3 regions of the Leuconostoc citreum genome follow, and region 3 is predicted to be linked to each of the others. Evidence: riboswitches for the same ligand, from Rfam matches in the RefSeq annotation. Region 3 holds a riboswitch; each other region holds the start of a gene.
What was found. Region 3 has a riboswitch for thiamine pyrophosphate ahead of FGL72_RS03340 (thiamine-binding protein). Riboswitches for the same ligand answer to the same signal wherever they lie in the genome.
Positions count from the first base shown of each region.

Region 1: another riboswitch for thiamine pyrophosphate. It lies ahead of thiW (energy coupling factor transporter S component ThiW); the one in region 3 lies ahead of FGL72_RS03340 (thiamine-binding protein).
Region 2: another riboswitch for thiamine pyrophosphate. It lies ahead of FGL72_RS00940 (ECF transporter S component); the one in region 3 lies ahead of FGL72_RS03340 (thiamine-binding protein).

Region 1 covers NZ_CP042410.1:1,420,739-1,424,025, forward strand. The annotation lists gene thiD (bifunctional hydroxymethylpyrimidine kinase/phosphomethylpyrimidine kinase) at 1-235, opposite strand, end outside; gene thiM (hydroxyethylthiazole kinase) at 228-1,007, opposite strand; gene thiW (energy coupling factor transporter S component ThiW) at 1,004-1,528, opposite strand; TPP riboswitch at 1,635-1,725, opposite strand; gene FGL72_RS07035 (hypothetical protein) at 1,786-2,289, opposite strand; gene FGL72_RS07040 (hypothetical protein) at 2,286-2,582, opposite strand; gene FGL72_RS07045 (vWA domain-containing protein) at 2,610-3,287, opposite strand, start outside.
Region 2 covers NZ_CP042410.1:184,149-187,435, forward strand. The annotation lists gene FGL72_RS00935 (ABC transporter ATP-binding protein) at 1-1,178, opposite strand, end outside; gene FGL72_RS00940 (ECF transporter S component) at 1,171-1,752, opposite strand; TPP riboswitch at 1,889-1,978, opposite strand; gene FGL72_RS00945 (dihydrolipoyl dehydrogenase family protein) at 2,095-3,287, shown strand, end outside.
Region 3 covers NZ_CP042410.1:673,406-676,692, forward strand. The annotation lists gene FGL72_RS03335 (FAD-dependent oxidoreductase) at 6-1,355, shown strand; gene FGL72_RS03340 (thiamine-binding protein) at 1,399-1,692, opposite strand; TPP riboswitch at 1,822-1,913, opposite strand; gene FGL72_RS03345 (DMT family transporter) at 2,080-3,012, shown strand; gene FGL72_RS03350 (6-phospho-beta-glucosidase) at 3,137-3,287, shown strand, end outside.

The DNA.
Region 1 (3,287 bases), 750 kb from region 3:
TTTTCACCGCACGAATTTTCAAATCATCAGCAACAGCTGACAATTGTGCCATAATCATATCTGGTGTAATCATTTGGACTTTTTGAACACCACAAGTATTTTGTGCCGTCACCGACACCACAATATTTGCCCCATAAACACCTTGAGCTGAAAATGTATTTAAGTCTGCCGTCATACCTGCGCCACCACTTGAATCTGTGCCAGCTATTGTCATAGCCTGCGGTGTATCATTCATATTTTTTCACCTCCTTTGCAATAAATGTTTCAAGCTTGCTTTCTGATAATAAGTATAATTCATCTAATACCTGATTAGCAAAGTAACCAGGTGTGGTTACTTTGTGGCTTGCTGTTAAACCAGCTAATTTCATCATAGCCATAGCACGAACAGTGTTGTCCATAGAAATTTCATCACCGTTGAATGCTCCGATTATAGCTGATAATGCATCACCCGTACCAACATTGCTAGCTAGTAATGGTACGTTAACTGGTAGCACACGCGTTGTTTTACCGTCAGAAATAACATCGCTAGGGCCACTCATTGCAATAATTGCGCCGGTTTTATTCGCAGCTAACTGTGCAATCTGCTCTATATTTCCTGATCCAACGGCATCAATACCATGACTGGCAAAATCGATGCCAGCAAACCAGGCAATTTCGGCAGCATTACCACGAATAATATCAACTTTACTATTTGTGAGCAACTCTTGAACAGGAACGCTTCTAGACGGTATACCTACCGCAACAGGATCCAAAACCACTACTGTCTTTGTTTGATTGGCAATTTGTATCAGCTTTACTGTCTCAAGCAGCTCTGCTCGTCGCCAGGTACCAGTATTAACTACCACGGCATCACTGACAGCAACGAGATCCGAAAACTCTGCCACTTCTCGTGCCATAATTGGCGAGCCACCAATAACATTAACAGCATTTGCAACAAACTGCGGTGTCACATAGTTAGCATAATTAAATACTAAAGGTGTTGTTTCTTTTAATGTTGATAACTTCATATTTTTAATTCTCCAATCAATTGCGACAAAATTTTTGTGCCCGCCACAGCTTTTAAAAACAAATAAGCTAGTATGGCACCAAAAACCGATGCTGGCAGAAAAAACGGTATATAAAAATAAAAATGTGGTACTTTAACATGATAAAGCCAAGTCATTATTGGCGCGGAAACAATAGCTGAAATAATGCCTGTTCCAACGATTTCACCCAGAACCGCGGCTAGGTAGTTGTCCGTTAGACGATATAATAGACCAGCTAGCGCTGCACCAAAAACCGCGCCTGTAATAGCTAAAATTGGGCGTCCTTCTAATACCATCCGCAAGCCACCTGTTAAAAAGGCAACACCAATTGCATACCAGGGTCCTAATAGTACAGCTGTAATAACGTTAAAAAAATGTTGAAAAGGGGCCATATTAGGTAATACAACAATACTAGACGTTGCAAACGATAGTGCGGTTAACACACCAGCTATGCTGATTTGACGTAATGTTTTATGGCTACCCGATTTTACTGTTATCTCCAAAACATACTCCTTTTACCTATTAGCATGCCACCATATGAGCAATCAAAAAGCCGCTACTTATTTACGCTGGAAATAAGTAACGGCTACCAAAAAAACGTGCTTTATTAGTACCATTAGTGTATCTCCCTTCGCGCGCATGACCACGATCAGGTTCAATGGGTATTTCTCAGCCAATAAAGGCACCCCAGATAGGTTTATTTAGTTTATGGCATAATTGTAACCTAGCTTAACACGATATGCAAGATTCAATTTAAGGCTTACCATGTTTTATCATCAAAATCACGCATTTGCTGCGTCAATGATAATTGTGATTCAGAGGTCACCCGACTATAACTTGTAGTATATGGGTTTTTCATTAAGTGTTTCATTTGTGCAAATAAATCACTGGCTAAAAAATCAGCTAGTGCATCGTGATCCGGCCAAAAAGTCCATAGCATGAAGTCAGCTTTACCATTACTATTTTGCGCTAAAATTGCGTGGTTCGGCACGAGTTGCTTGATTAATTCATCGTTATGTTCTTTGCTTTGAAAAGCAATTTGATGTACCACATCGCCAACTATGGGCGACTTAACGATGCGACTATCAAAAGACATTGGTCTCTGAAATTTCGCAACCAAGTCAGGAGCGTCCAACAACAAGACGTTTGTTCCAGCTAGTTGTGACTCTTTACCCAAATAAAAAAAGTTGTCTGCATGTTGCGCTTGCATTGCAAGTAATGTTGCAGGTTCTTGTTCCGGTGTTAAAATTAAATTGATTTTCATAAGAATGGCTCCTTTAACGCATTCACGACATTTGATGATAAACGTGCTTGATGAGATAAAATAAAGTGTTGTACACCAGAAAAAGTTGTCAAATCAACCTCAGGTTTAATAACATGGGCAGCAGCAAGCTTTTTCGCAAAGGTTATATCAGCCTGCGTCATCATACTAACGCCCCATGAATCATTTAATAAAAGTGACTCCCATTGATTTGTCAATATTGCCTCGGCGCGTCTGAAACGACTGTCTTTATCAATAAAGCTACGTAAATCCATCGGCTCTAATTTTTTATCCATATGTTCGCTTAAAATTTTCCTCACCTCCTATGCCAAATCAATTGGTATCATTTTTCCAAATGGTTGCTTAATACTTAAGCGCTTTCCACGAGGTAATAGCCAATATACTTGATGAAAATTTGTTGATAAAGCAGTGTGCTCACCATCACCATCGGTTAAAATAACGATAACGGTCCGCATTGGCTCATAGTGTTTTGCTACAAGCATATCAAAGATACATTGAAATGATGTACCCCCACCTGCATGTCTGACCCATTGTTTAATACGCTTAACAACATGCACTGTTGTATCAAAAGAAAATATTTGTATATTTGCATCGAACTGCTTCGTAATCTGTGCCACTTGCGCCAACATCATACTCACTTGGTGATTAGATATCGAAGCAGAATTATCAACAAAAATTATCAATTGTAATGCATAAGTACTGAGTTCTCCTGGCAAATCTAAACGATAGGCTTGACGTCGGTTAAATCGTGCACGTGTTGTTTTACGGCGATTAGGTATAGCACTTAATCCTGCACGTAAAATCGCTCGCCAATGACGTTTGGGTACCATAATTTCATCAATCCGTTGCTGGATACTTCCCGGCAACTGTCCTCGACCGGAACGTTGTGCATCTTTTTGTGCCTGTCTGATGACTGTCTCTAATGCTGCCTCGGCTTCATCTAATGATACACCAGCACTTTGCCATTCTTCATGGCCTGA
Region 2 (3,287 bases), 490 kb from region 3:
TGCAGCTTTTTTTGTTGTCCACCAGATAGTTGATAAACAATATGGTCGCGAACATGTTTGAGATTTAAGCGTTGCAAGGTGGAAGTAATGACATCATCTGACCATTGTTTGGCGAAATGACTGGTAGCTTGCGCTTGTTTGAGTTCTTCTGCCATTGTCATTGCAATAAATTGTTGTTCAGCATTTTGAAAGATCAGGGCAACCTGACGTACATGCTGTGCAATACGGCGTTTAGCAATGTCTTGGCCTTGGTAGCTGATTTTACCACCATAAGGGTAAAGTTTGACTAACGCGGAAAAAAGAGTCGATTTACCTACACCATTTGGTCCAGTAATCAGGGTGCGTTTAGCTGTAGGAAAAGACAAACTTGTCTCATTTAGTAGTAGTCTGTCACCATTTGATAGGGAGACTTGTTTGAGATCTAAATCACCAGGCTGGGCTGCCGGTAATTTTGTATGAATTTCAGGGGCAATAGGTAACTGCGATAAAATATGATGGCTTTCTTCGGCATTTGCTACATGGAGTTGGCCATCAGACATCACAAAAATATCGTCAATGACATCAGCATAACCACTCCAATCATGATCAGCAATCAGAATGGTTTTACCTTGTTTTTGATAATCCTTAATTAAATGAATGAGCTGTAACCGTGATTGAGGGTCTACATTAGCAAAGGGTTCATCGAGTAATAGATAATCGCTGTCTGCTGCTAAGATAGCTGCTAAGGCTACCTTTTGTTTTTCACCACCAGATAATGTCATGAGGTCATGCGTGATAAATTCTTTCATACCGACACGTGCAAGTGATTGCGTAATAAGATTAGGTATTATTTGAGGAGAACGCTGTAAATTTTCCAGACTGAAACGCAATTCTTCAAATGGTGTTTTCATCACGAACTGGCGGGTTGGGTTTTGGAAAAGATAACCAATATGGTCAACGCGTTGATAAGGGACGATATCATGAATCGCATAGTTGTCAAGTGTTAGTTCTCCTGTCAGTTTACCACCACTAAATGTTGGATAAAGACCAGCAATTAATTTAAGTAGTGTTGATTTGCCGCTACCACTAGGTCCAACTAGCAAATTGAGACTACCAGGTCGCAACGTCATCGAGACGTTTTCGAGTACGGTGGTGTCTTGATAAGCAAAACTGACCTGTTTGACAACCAGATTAGCCACGATGCAAGACACCTGATTTTTCAATTAATTTTTGAATAGCAACAACTAGTACACCGCCAAAGAAAAACAATGAAATGAACCGTGTAATAAATAGGGCCACCAACAAACCAACATGATATGAAGCATAGCCATCACGGAATAATGACCAAATAAAAGTGATAATTGTACCAGTAATTGCTGAGGCGAAAATACCTCGCCAATGCCAATCTTTATAAGCTAAAGCGGCAAATCCGGCTTCACTACCCACACCTTGAACCAAGCCTGAGAGCAATGTTGCAACCCCCCATTGACCACCAAGCAACATTTCGACTGCTGAGGCAAAGAGCTCGCCTAATACACCAGCGCCAGCCTGACGAATTAATATGCTGGCTAGTGGCGCGGCCATCATCCAACCCCCGATTAATAAATCGTTAGCAAATGGGGCTAATCCCATGGGTGTCAAAGCAGCTGCTAGTATATTATAAACAGGGCCGAGGACCCAAAAGATAAAGCCAATAAACACCGCAACAAAAGCGAGCAGTAAGACATCGCGTAGCGCCCAATGGTGTTGTTTAGATTCTGAAACAGTTTGCATAATTGTTATGCCTCCATAAAATTTTTTGTAGTTTCTATTTTATGTCTGGCAAAGTGCAGTTATTGTGTGCTGATGCTTGAATTTTAGCAAATAAAAAACGCCTGGCAATTAGATGAGCCATGCGTTTGCTAAAATACACACTAAAGCGCAATGCTCCCTTCGCTGGTGCTAACCAGAGCAGGTTCAATGGGTGTTTCTCAGCCAAATGGCACCCCAGATTGTTAAATATAAAACTACACGTTAAACTTAACATAAATTGTGTAGATATGCAATTATTTTCATGAAAACGACCAGTATATTGACTTGACATTGCCTGATATAATATAAGTAACGAGGTAAATGATGGTTGAATATCAGTATGAAGTTGGTGTTATTGGCGCTGGTCCAGCAGGACTTGCAGCCGCTTTTGCCGCAAAAGCTTTGGGTAAAAAAGTGGTCATTTTAGAGCAATACTTATGGGGTGGAACCTGCCCAAATTACGGCTGTGATCCTAAGAAAATTTTGCTTGCAGCAGTTGAGAATATTAAAAGACAAAAAGCCTTACAAACGCGAGGTTTGCATGGCTATTCACAAATTAATTGGTCTGATTTAATGGCTCACAAACAGCGTTATGTTGATGCTGTGCAACCGCGTAAAATTCGTGGTTTGGATCAAGCAGGTATTGCGCGCTTTTATGGTCATGCCAGCTTTATCAATGAAGATACTGTTCGTGTCGGAGATTCTAAGGATACAATTAGAGCAAGTGATTGGGTTATTGCAACGGGTCAGCGACCGCAGACATTAAATTTTCCGGGATCAGGCTATACACAAAATTCAGAAGATTTTTTGAACATGCCAAATATGCCAGAAGACGTGACATTTATTGGGGCTGGTTTTGTGGGCGTTGAATTTGCAACAATTACGAATACGGTTGGTGCACACACGCGTATTGTTACTGAGGGGCAAACTGCTTTGCGGGCATTTGATCAGATATTGGTACAACAATTGATGACAGAGATGCAGGAAACAGGGATTGAATGGTATTTTAATGCTACTGTGTGCCGCATTGATAAGACTTTAACTGGTCGCTTGGTCGTTAAACTAACCAACGGAACAACATTTGAAACAGACCGTGTGTTTGTTACGGCTGGACGTATTGGCAATTTTGATCAGATGAATTTGGCCGCAGCTGGTGTGGCTTGTCAGGTGGCCGATTTGCCTGTTGATGAGCACTTACGTACCAGTAATTCCCATGTTTATGCTGTCGGGGATGTTGGCGGCTCACCAGTACCAAAACTTGTCCCAACGGGTAACTATGAAGGACGTTATGTGGCACAAGTGATTGCCGGAAAAACGAACGCGCCAATAAGTTATCCAACAACACCAATTGTCGTATTTGGATCACAGCACATCGCCCAAACGGGCTTAACGGTTGCCGCCGGTCGAACAGCAGGTTATCGTGTGATAGATATGGATATGAGCGATGTGATTACTTTTTTCCGTTACCATGATCAAGTGCGTGTACGTGTGGTATTGGACCACAATGACTGCATTGT
Region 3 (3,287 bases):
AGTATATGAAAGTCATTATTATTGGTTCGACACACGCAGGCACAGCAACAATAAAATCTATTTTAAAGCATAATAACGGGGTAGAAATTGATGTTTATGAGAAAAATGATAATGTGTCGTTTCTTTCTTGTGGCATTGCTTTAACAGTACAAGGTGAAGTAAAAGAAATCAATGATTTGTTCTATTCTTCGCCTGCTATACTTGAAGAAGCAGGTGCTAATATTCACATGAACCATGAAGTAACTGCTGTTGATACCATTAATAAAACAGTATCAGTCACTAACTTGGTGACAGGCGTATCATCAGTTGAAAGTTATGATAAATTAGTTGCGACAACTGGATCTTGGCCAATTATACCGCCAATTGCTGGGATAGAAGATCAACGTATTGTATTGTCTAAAAACTATACGCATGCGAAAGCCTTAATTAATTATGCTAATGATGATCGTATTAAGCGAGTGGTTATCATTGGCGGAGGTTATATTGGCACAGAATTAGTCGAAGCTTTCAATGTCAAGGGGCGTGAAGTGACGTTGATTGATAACCAGCCAACGGTGTTAAACCGGTATTTTGATCACGAATTTACTGAAAATGTCGCTGAATTATTTCAATCTCATGGTGTGGCTGTGGCAACCGGTAAAATGGTTGAAAGTTTTGAAAGTCAAGATGATGCGGTTATTGTCAAAACAAATGACGGGAATTTTTCAGCTGACTTAGTTGTGATGTCGGTTGGCTTCAAACCAAATACTGGATTGTTTGCGGGACAACTAGGTATGACTGGCAATGGCGCGCTATTAGTCAATGATTACATGCAAACAAGTAATCCAGATGTCTTTGCTGCTGGTGATTCAGTCGCGGTGCATTATAATCCAACAGGAGAGAATGCGTACATCCCCTTAGCGACAAATGCAGTACGTCAGGGAACATTAATTGGCTACAATCTTATGTCACCGAAAGTTAAATATATGGGAACGCAATCAACATCCGGACTAAAGTTATATGATTTAAATATGGCTTCATCTGGCTTGACTGCAGCCCACGCGCAAGAACTAGGAATCGATGCGGATAGCATCACGATGACAGATAACTTCCGACCAGAATTCATGTCATCAACGGAGCCAGTTTTGATGAGTATTACATGGGAACGTCAAACACACCGTATTTTAGGTGTACAATTGCAAAGTAAATATGACATTGCACAGTCTGCCAATGCTGCTTCAATTGCCATTCAAAATCGCATGACATTGACCGATTTAGCATTCGTGGATATGCTATTCCAGCCTTGGTTTGATAGACCATTTAACTACTTGAATCTTTTAGCGCAAGCAGCCCTAGATAAGGTTGAAAGCGAATAAAAAGCACACCTATTCTGCGGTGTGCTTTTTTTATTAATGTTTGTTAGCGATACTTATCTGTTTTTTCAGCAATTGTTAATACATTGCCATGTGGTGACATATTAATTTTACTGTAAATCATAACAGGAATATCGGTTATTTCTGCCGCAACAAGTGGTAAGGCCTTTAAAATAGTCATCAGTTGGTCATAATCGCCTTCAAGTGTGGTTTCGAAAGCGCCAACCTGATAAGCAATGCGTGTGTCATTAATATAATCAATAACGTGATCGACTATACGGATGACATCGGATTTATCGGATGTCATCGGTAATACTTGAACAGCTATGCTTGCGTTAATTTGTACCATCATACTTCTCCTTGGGTTCTATGCATTGAAATGGTGCAATAGAACATGTTAAATGAAGTCCTCCCATAAGCGACATTGAAATCCCACATCAAAATATTGAAGCATGATGACACAAAATTATTGATTGCTTCGTAATCTTCCTACGCTAGAATGAACTAGATCAGGTTATATGGGTATATCTCTCAGCCAATAAGGCACCCCAGATTACACGTTAATTGCGTTGTCTGTACTTCGACATTTTAGCATAAGATATGATAATGGACAATGAGATATGATTACTACTTGGCTGTGGATTTACTTTATCGTATAAGGCGCGTATACTGACTACTTATAAATTAACTTTATAGTAGTCATGAGAATATTTGGGAGTAGTAGGTTATGTTGTATTTTATTGGGTTATTTGCAGGTTTTTTATTAGCTAATCAAAGTCCTATCAACGCAAAACTGGGTTTTGTTTTAAAATCACCTTTGCGTTCTAGCTTGCTTTCTTTTACAGTGGGAACATTTTTTTTGATACTTATTTATTTTGTTAGTGGACAACAACAAGTTAACCTGATAAATGTGGCCTCCAATAATCCATGGTGGATATGGTTTGGTGGCTTATTGGGCGTTATCTTTTTAACGTCAAATATTTTAATGTTTCCGAAATTAGGTGCCATTCAAACCATTATCTTGCCGATTATTGGTCAGGTTATCATGGGTGTAGTGATCGATACTTTTGGCTTGTTTAATATGCCAATTGGGACACTGACGGTAACTAAGGTTATTGGTATTCTCTTGTTACTAGGTGGTATTTATGTGGCTGTTGTTCTTGCTAATCGTTTTGAGGTAAAACGCGAGAAAAAGCAATTGGGTGCTGATACTAATATAAATATCTGGCGTATGTGGGCCATTCTGGTTGGTGCATTTTCTGCCATACAACAAGCGATTAATGGGCGATTAGGCTATTTATTACACTCAGTAGTGGGTAGTGCTGTGATTTCTTTCTTTTCTGGGACAGTGGTCATTTTAATTGTTGTATTATTGAAAGAAAGGCGTTTATGGCCAAAAACAGTGCGAATAACTAAACAACCAGTGTGGTTATTTACAGGTGGGATTTTAGGTGCCTTATTTGTTTTTTCAACCGCTTTTCTTGTACCAAAATTGGGCGCTGGTATGACAGTTACGCTCAGTTTAAGTGGCTCAATCATTGGGTCGATAGTTGTCGCTCAGTTCGGCTGGTGGCAATCGTTAAAACAAAATGTTACACGTGTACAAATTATTGGCATTGCCTTAATGGTTGCTAGCATTGCATTGATTAAATTTGGTTAGTATCATGGGTTAACAACACGGGAATAGATTGACATATAAATGACTGACATGATAATATATAGGTATAAATGTAAGCGCTTACAAGAAAACATTCCTAGTAGTTATTGTAGAAAAGAGGTTTATTTTGAAAACTTTAAGTCACGATTTTCTGTGGGGTGGCGCTATCGCAGCACACCAGGCAGAAGGTGCATGGAATGTGGATGGCAAAGGTGTGTCAATTGCTGATGTTCTTACAGCAGGCGATGTGTCACATCCACGAGAAATAACAGATGGTG